Regions from separate parts of the Streptomyces sp. NPDC021019 genome, predicted to be linked through region 1. Evidence: riboswitches for the same ligand, from Rfam matches in the RefSeq annotation. Region 1 holds a riboswitch; the other holds the start of a gene.
What was found. Region 1 has a riboswitch for cyclic di-AMP ahead of ACH4RG_RS06195 (NlpC/P60 family protein). Riboswitches for the same ligand answer to the same signal wherever they lie in the genome.

Region 1 (3,786 bases):
TGCGCGGTGGCCAGCGAACCGAGTGCGTGCCGGGCGGTGTTGAGGCGGGCGGTGCGACGGGCGGCCTCGTCGGCCAGGGCGTCGACGGCGCGGGTGGCGGTGGCCGCCTCCTCCTTCGCCCCGTTGTACTTCTCGGTGGCGACCTCGGCGTCGTGGTAGAGCCGGTCGACCTTCGCCTTGACCTGCGAGGCGGTGGGGGTCGGTTCGGCGGGGACCGCGCCCGCCCCGGTGACCGATCCCGCGGTGGCGGCCCCGGCGAGCGCCAGGGTGGCGGCGGTGCGGGCAGCAGAGCCGGTGAGCGGGCGCTGCTTGGGTTTTCGGTGAGCTGACCTGCGGTGCGCTGCCACGGGGGCGGCATCCTTCCTGTCGGCTGTCCGCCGGGGGATACCGGCGGGTCCGTGAAGGACGCTAATCCCGGTGCCGGGAAAAGAGTCGCCATGACTGCTATTGCCCTGATGTGACGTGTCATCGGTCACCGTTGATCACGGTGCACCCGTATATCGGGGCAATGTGTTCCCTCCCAGAGGAAGCGCACAAGGAAGGTGTGCCTCACTGAAAGGCACACTCCTGGCCCTGGCTAGGCTCCGGAGCCATGGACGTACTCATCAATGTCTTCGTCGCCCTGCACATCATCGGCATCGCCTCCCTGCTGGGCGGCTTCCTGACGCAGATGAAGGCCATGGGAGCGGGCACCGCCCGCTTCACTCCCGCCATGCTGCACGGCGCGCTGACCATGCTCGTCACCGGCGTCGCCCTGGTCGGGCTCAATCAGGCCGACGACCAGACCGTGAACAACGTCAAGATCGGCATCAAGCTCGCGCTGCTGGTCGTGATCCTCGCCCTCGTCTACGTCAAGCGGGACGACGAGACGGTGGACAAGGGCGCGTTCGCCGCGGTCGGCGGACTGACGGCCGCCAACATCTTCATCGCCACGGTCTGGACCTGAGTCCGCGGAAGCGTGCGCCCGCTCCGGGCCGGGCGCACGCCCCGCGCGGGGCGCCTGCCCTACGCGGGGCGCACGCTTCCGTAGATCGGCATGGAGTAGATCGATTCCTCGCGCACGTTCGCACCCGGCTTCGGGGCGTGGATCATCATTCCGTCGCCCTTGTAGATGCCGACGTGGCTGATGTCGTCGTAGAAGAAGACCAGGTCTCCGGGGAGCAGGTCGGACGTGGCGACCCGCGTCCCGAACTCCACCTGGTCCCAGGTCGTCCGGGGCAGGGTCACACCCGCCTCCCGCCAGGCCGCCTGCGTCAGCCCCGAGCAGTCGTAACTGGAGGGGCCCGACGCGCCCCACACGTACGGCTTCCCGATCTGGGCGCGGGCGAAGGCCAGGACCTTCTCCGCCTTGGCGGCGTAACCACTGTCCGTACCGGAGCCGGAGCCGGAGCCCGGATCCGTTCCCGGACCGGAACCGGATCCCGTACCCGAACCGCCGCCGGACTCCTTCGCCGCCTCTTCGCGGGCCTTCTCCTCGGCCTCGGCCTTCTCCTTCGCCTCGGCGGCCTGCCGGGCGGCCAGCTTCGCCGCCTTCTCCTTCGCCTCGGCCTCCTTCTCGCGCTCCAGCTCCGCAAGCCGCGCCTTCTCCTCGGCGGTCAGCCTCGACAGCAGGCCCCGGGCCTCGGTGAGCTTGGTCTGCACGTCCTTCTTGCTGGAGGCGAGCGTGGCCTGCGTCTCGGTGAGGGTCTCCAGGCTCTTCACCGCCTCCGCGCGCTTCTTCGCCGCCGAGGCCTGCTGCGTACGGACCTCGTCGACGGCCTTCTGCTGCCGTTCCGTCGCCCGGTCCATCAGCCGGCTCTGGTCGAAGTACCCCTGCGGGTTGTCCGCCAGGAAGAACGTCGCCGCGGGCGCGATGCCCCCGTTGCGGTACTGGGCCGCGGCGTAGGAGCCCAGCGCCCGGCGCGCCTCGTTGATCTTCTCGGCACGCTTCGCCACGTCGGAGAGCAGCGTGTCGACCTTCGTCTGCTGGGACGCGGAGGCGGCCTTGGCCCGGTTGTACTCCTGGGTCGCGGTGCCCGCCTGTCGGTACAGGGCGTCGACCTTCTTCCGCACTTCCTCGATGGCGGGCTTCGGCTCCGCCGGTGCGGCCGTGGCGCTCTGCGTGGAGAGCAGCGTCACGGAGGCGAGCGCGGCCGTCGTCAGCCCGACGGCGGGGGTGGTGGTGCGCACCTTCGTGCGCGGCTTGCGATGCGATGCCAAGACCGGCATCTCCTTCCGTGGACCGCCTACCGGGTTAGCTGTCGGGTTCGGACGGAACGGAAGGCTGTCCTACGGTCCGGACGCGAGGGCACGGACCGATTCACCCCGGTGCTGCGTGTGGGTCCCCGGTTCCGAACCACCGGCGCGGCAGGACGGATTCGGCAGAGGTGTCCGTCAGGCGTGGTTCGCCTCAGGGAGGTACGGATCACCTGATCGAGCACGCTAGCCAACCGGCACCGCCGCTGGGAAGGACGATGAGCGATATGCCCGATACATTTTCGTGACCTTTCCGGATCGGGCGTCCGGCACCCCCTCCGACCGGGCACTCCTTCACGGAACGTCGCCGTCCGGTCCCCGTGCGTACGGGTGGCGGTGTGGTGTGAGCGGCCCCTTCTCGCCTTCGGCGGAAGGTTGTCAGTCCGGCCGCCTAGACTCGGGAGGCGATGAGCAGCCTCTTTGACGACAGTTTCCTGACCGGCCTCCAGCCCGCGGAGGACGGCCCCCCGCCGCCCCCCGAGGACCACGCGCCCGAAGCGGTGCCGGAGGGTCTCTTCGGGGGCGTCTACGACGCGCCCCCGCCGCCCCGGGACGGGTACTACCGTGACGGTCACGCGCGCCCGGTGATCGACTCCGCCGCCCTGCTCGACGGGTTGAACACCGAGCAGCGCGCCGCCGTCGTGCACGCCGGGTCCCCGCTGCTCATCGTCGCCGGAGCCGGCTCCGGCAAGACCCGCGTCCTCACCCACCGCATCGCCCACCTGCTGGCCGAGCGCGGGACGCACCCCGGCCAGATCCTCGCGATCACCTTCACCAACAAGGCCGCGGGCGAGATGAAGGAGCGCGTCGAGCAGCTCGTCGGCCCCCGCGCCAACGCCATGTGGGTCATGACCTTCCACAGCGCGTGCGTCCGCATCCTGCGCCGCGAGTCGAAGAAGCTCGGCTTCACCTCGTCGTTCTCGATCTACGACGCCGCCGACTCCAAGCGCCTGATGGCCCTGGTCTGCCGCGACCTCGACCTGGACCCGAAGCAGTTTCCGCCGAAGTCCTTCACCGCCAAGGTCTCCAACCTCAAGAACGAGCTCATCGACGAGGAGACCTTCGCCGGGCAGGCCATGGACGGGTTCGAGAAGACCCTGGCCCAGGCGTACGCGCTCTACCAGGCCCGCCTGCGCGAGGCCAACGCTCTGGACTTCGACGACATCATCATGACGACGGTCCACCTCCTCCAGGCCTTCCCGGACGTCGCCGAGCACTACCGCCGCCGCTTCCGCCACGTCCTCGTCGACGAGTACCAGGACACCAACCACGCCCAGTACACGCTGGTACGCGAGCTGGTTGGCCCGGCCGGGGAGGCCGACGCACCCGCCGAGCTGTGCGTGGTGGGCGACGCGGACCAGTCGATCTACGCCTTCCGGGGCGCGACCATCCGCAACATCCTCCAGTTCGAGGAGGACTACCCGAGCGCGACGACGATCCTCCTGGAGCAGAACTACCGCTCCACGCAGACGATCCTCTCCGCCGCCAACGCCGTCATCGAGCGCAACGAGAGCCGCCGCCCCAAGAACCTCTGGACCAACGCCGGCAGCG
Region 2 (3,786 bases), on a different contig from region 1:
GCTGCTCGGCGAGCAGCCGCCCGAACGGGACGCGATCGTCCGCGGCGGCGGCTTCGAGGGGGCGGAGGCCGACGGCTGGATGTACCGGCAGGCAGGCGGATCCGGTCGCGCGATGCAGGCGCTGCGGGTGCGCGTTCCGTACGGGGCCCAGGGCGACCTGGTCCGGGTCCATCCCGGCGAGGAGTGGCTGTACGTCCTGGAGGGGCGGCTGCGGATCGGGCTCGGCGACACCGTCCACGACCTCGAACCCGGCGACAGCGCCCACTTCGACTCGCTCACCCCGCACCGGATCGCGGCCGTCGACCGCTGCGGCGCGGAGCTGCTCTTCGTCCACTCCCTGCTCCAGAGCCCCGCCGCCGAGCTGTGCCTCGGCAGTGCTCTCCACGCGCGCTGAACCGGCCGTCCCGGCCGGCTCCACCTTCGCTCCACCGGCCATGAGGCCGACAGAGAGGACCGTCATGTCCGATTCCGAGCACTACGACCCGCTGGGTCCCGGCCGGCGTCCGAACGAGGACCCGCAGGAGAAGCGGATGCCGCGCGGCGTCATCATCCGGCTCTTCGCCTACTTGGTGGCGGGCCACGTCATCGCGGGCTTCCTCTACCTGCTCTTCGTGGTGGCCGGGAGCAAGTGACAGCGGTCGGACGACCGCCCGCGCCGGACGGATCGCCTCCCGTCCGGGTCAGCCCAGGTCGAGCAGGCGCTCGCGCAGCCGCTCCCGGGTCTCGGGGGAGACGCCCAGTCCCTCCGACAGGTAGCGGTCCGTCGTTCCCCAGTTCTCCTCGATGGCCGTGAAGGCCGCCGCGAGGTAGGCGGGCCGCGCTCCGAAGAGCGGGTCCAGCAGCTCCAGCACCTCGGGAGACATGCCGGTGCCGGACGCGTCGGAGCGCTTCACGGCGTAGCGGCGGTGGAGGTCGTTCGACTTGAGGTAGTCCGCCTCGATCGCCTCCGGCTCCACGCCGACCGCCAGCAGGGCGACCGCGATCGAGAGACCGGCCCGGTCCTTGCCCGCCGCGCAGTGCATCAGGGCGGGGACGCTGTCCTCGGCCAGGGAGTGCAGCACCCGGCTGTGCTCGGCGGTGCGGTCCAGAATCGTCGCGCGGTACATCCGGATCATGCGGTCGACGCCCTTGCCGTGCGCGAGGACGGAGCGCAGCTGCTCGATGTTCCCGTCGCTCACCAGCCGCCAGAACTCCGCGCCGTCGGCCGGGTCCGAGAGCGGAATGCTGACATTGCGGACACCGGCCAGCTCGATGTCGTATCCGTCGAGCCGGTGGTCGGCGGAGTGGCGGAAGTCGAAGATCGTGTGCAGCCCGAGCCCGCCGAGGAAGACCGCGTCCTCGGCCGTGGCGTGCGCCAGGTGGCCGCTCCGGTAGAGCCGCCCGAAGGCGGTGCGCCGGCCGTCCGCGGTGGGGAGCCCGCCCACGTCGCGGAAGTTGCGGACTCCGGTCAGCGCGGTCTCTGTCGGCGGGACCTGCGGCACCTGTTGCGTCACGGTGGCTCCTGGGATCTCTGGCGTCGGCGCGGCTCGCCGGCGAGGGCGCTCCCGTGACGATACGACATCGATTCGACGGAAAATCATCACGGTCGCACCCCGGTGCGGAGTACCGGGGCCGCCGACCTGACCCGGCGTCAGCGGCGAAGCCGAGCGCATGTCCGTATTGGTGCATTTCGCAGAACATGCCCCGCTAATGGGGGAGATGGGATTTCGGAGGTGAGCGGGATCATATTCGTGACGGACCGTGGTGAGCTCGCCCCGGAGTATTCCCGTTGCCCGTACGGAAATCCAAGATCCGTCATCCACGGAGTGTGACGGGAAGTCCGGGGAGAAATTGAATCGATGATTCCGGTGAGCAACCGATGGCTTGTTCTGCTCGTCCTCGCTCGTTTACGGTCGCCGCAATCCGGACGGACCGCCTAATCCTGCCGCCGCCCGGAATTCGCACCCACCCACTCACGCGTGGCAGGAGCGGGGGAACCAGGTAAGCCGCCGGTCCGGAGCGATCCGGACCGGCTCGGGGTGAAGTCGCCGCAATGCGACCGGGCATCTCCAGCCCGAACCCGACAGCTCACCTCGCAGGCGCCGGAGAGGAACTTCCCATGCCCGCAAAGGGTAAGCACCGTCGTCCGAAGTCCGGCCCGATCTCCCGCGGCGTCCTCGTCGCCGGGACCGGCGGCGCCGCACTCGCCCTCCCGCTCATCGGCGCCACCGTCGCGAACGCGGCGGACCGGGCCGCTCCGGCGGCGAAGCCCGCCGCCGCCTCGGTCGCCGCCGCGCACACCGCCCCGGCCACCGCCCCCGCCGCGTCGAAGGCCGCCACGAAGACGTACGCCGTCGTCTCCGGCGACTACCTGGCGAAGATCGCGGCCGAGCACCGGCTCAAGGGCGGGTGGGAGAAGCTGTACCAGGACAACCGCTCCACCGTCGGCGAGAACCCCAGCCTGATCCACCCGGGCATGAAGCTGACCCTCGGCGCCAAGGGCTCCGCCCCGGCCGAGAAGTCCGCGGCTCCCGAGGCCGCCCCGAAGAAGGCCGCACCGGCGCCGAAGGCCGCGCCGAAGGAGGCCCCGAAGGCGGACAGCGTCTCCGCCGACGACTCCGAGGGCTCCGGCAGCCCGTCGCGGACCGGCTCCTCCGAGGCCACCGGCTCCGGCTGGTCCGCCCCGCTGGCCAGCGCCAACGTCACCACCCAGTACCGGGCTTCCGGCGCCAGCTGGTCCAGCGGCTACCACACCGGCTCGGACTTCCAGGCCTCCTCCGGCACCCCCGTACTCGCCATCGGCCCGGGCACCGTGGTCTCGGCCGGCAACAGCGGCTCCTACGGCAACGAGGTCGTCATCCAGCACGAGGACGGCATGTACTCCCAGTACGCCCACCAGTCCTCGCTCAACGTCTCCGTCGGTCAGACCGTCACCGGCGGACAGCAGATCGGCCTCTCCGGCTCCACCGGCAACTCCACCGGCCCGCACCTGCACTTCGAGGTCCGCACCGGCCCGAGCTACGGCTCGGACATCGACCCGATCGCGTACCTGCGTCAGCACGGCGTCTCCGTCTGACGTATCCGTCCGACCGGACGCGGCGAGAAGTGGTCGAGGGGCGGTGCGCGGCGGCGCACCGCCCCTCCGCTTATTCCGGCTTTACCAAAAACTGACCGGGTGGTCTATCTCACCACCCGTCAACCCCGTATTACGGTCGCGTAGGTCACATCGCACGATGCAGGATATGTGCTTGTGGCAGACGATTCGAGAAACAATCAGCAGCACACCATCGGGTCGTACGCGGCGATTGGCGACAGTTTCACCGAGGGCGTCGGCGACCCCGGCCCCGACGGGACCTATCTCGGCTGGGCGGACCGCTTCGCGGTGCTCCTCGCCGACCGGCTCCCGGCCCCCGACGGGGCGACCGGCCCCGAGGGCTCCCCGCACGGGAACTTCCGCTACGCCAATCTCGCCGTACGAGGACGTCTCCTCGACCAGATCGTCGAGGAGCAGATCCCGCGCGCCAAGGAACTGGCCCCCGACCTGGTCAGCTTCTGCGCGGGCGGCAACGACATCATCCGGCCCGGCACCGACCCCGACGACCTCGCCGAGCGCTTCGAGCGCGCGGTCGCCGACCTGAGCAACGCCGTCGGCACGGTCATGGTCACCACCGGCTTCGACACCCGGGGCGTTCCGGTGCTGCGCCACATGCGCGGAAAGATCGCCACGTACAACGTCCACCTGCGGGCCATCGCCGACCGCTACCACTGCCCCGTGCTCGACCTGTGGTCGCTGCGTTCCGTGCAGGA

Region 2: another riboswitch for cyclic di-AMP. It lies ahead of ACH4RG_RS18910 (peptidoglycan DD-metalloendopeptidase family protein); the one in region 1 lies ahead of ACH4RG_RS06195 (NlpC/P60 family protein).

Annotation. Positions count from the first base shown of each region.
Region 1 covers NZ_JBIRQR010000001.1:1,313,334-1,317,119, forward strand. Annotated here, with positions in the region: gene ACH4RG_RS06185 (NlpC/P60 family protein) at 1-347, opposite strand, end outside; gene ACH4RG_RS06190 (hypothetical protein) at 593-946, shown strand; gene ACH4RG_RS06195 (NlpC/P60 family protein) at 1,006-2,208, opposite strand; cyclic di-AMP (ydaO/yuaA leader) riboswitch at 2,207-2,373, opposite strand; gene pcrA (DNA helicase PcrA) at 2,643-3,786, shown strand, end outside.
Region 2 covers NZ_JBIRQR010000003.1:325,831-329,616, forward strand. Annotated here, with positions in the region: gene ACH4RG_RS18895 (helix-turn-helix domain-containing protein) at 1-394, shown strand, start outside; gene ACH4RG_RS18900 (DUF6126 family protein) at 459-632, shown strand; gene ACH4RG_RS18905 (tyrosine-protein phosphatase) at 681-1,493, opposite strand; cyclic di-AMP (ydaO/yuaA leader) riboswitch at 1,936-2,096, shown strand; gene ACH4RG_RS18910 (peptidoglycan DD-metalloendopeptidase family protein) at 2,099-3,055, shown strand; gene ACH4RG_RS18915 (SGNH/GDSL hydrolase family protein) at 3,230-3,786, shown strand, end outside.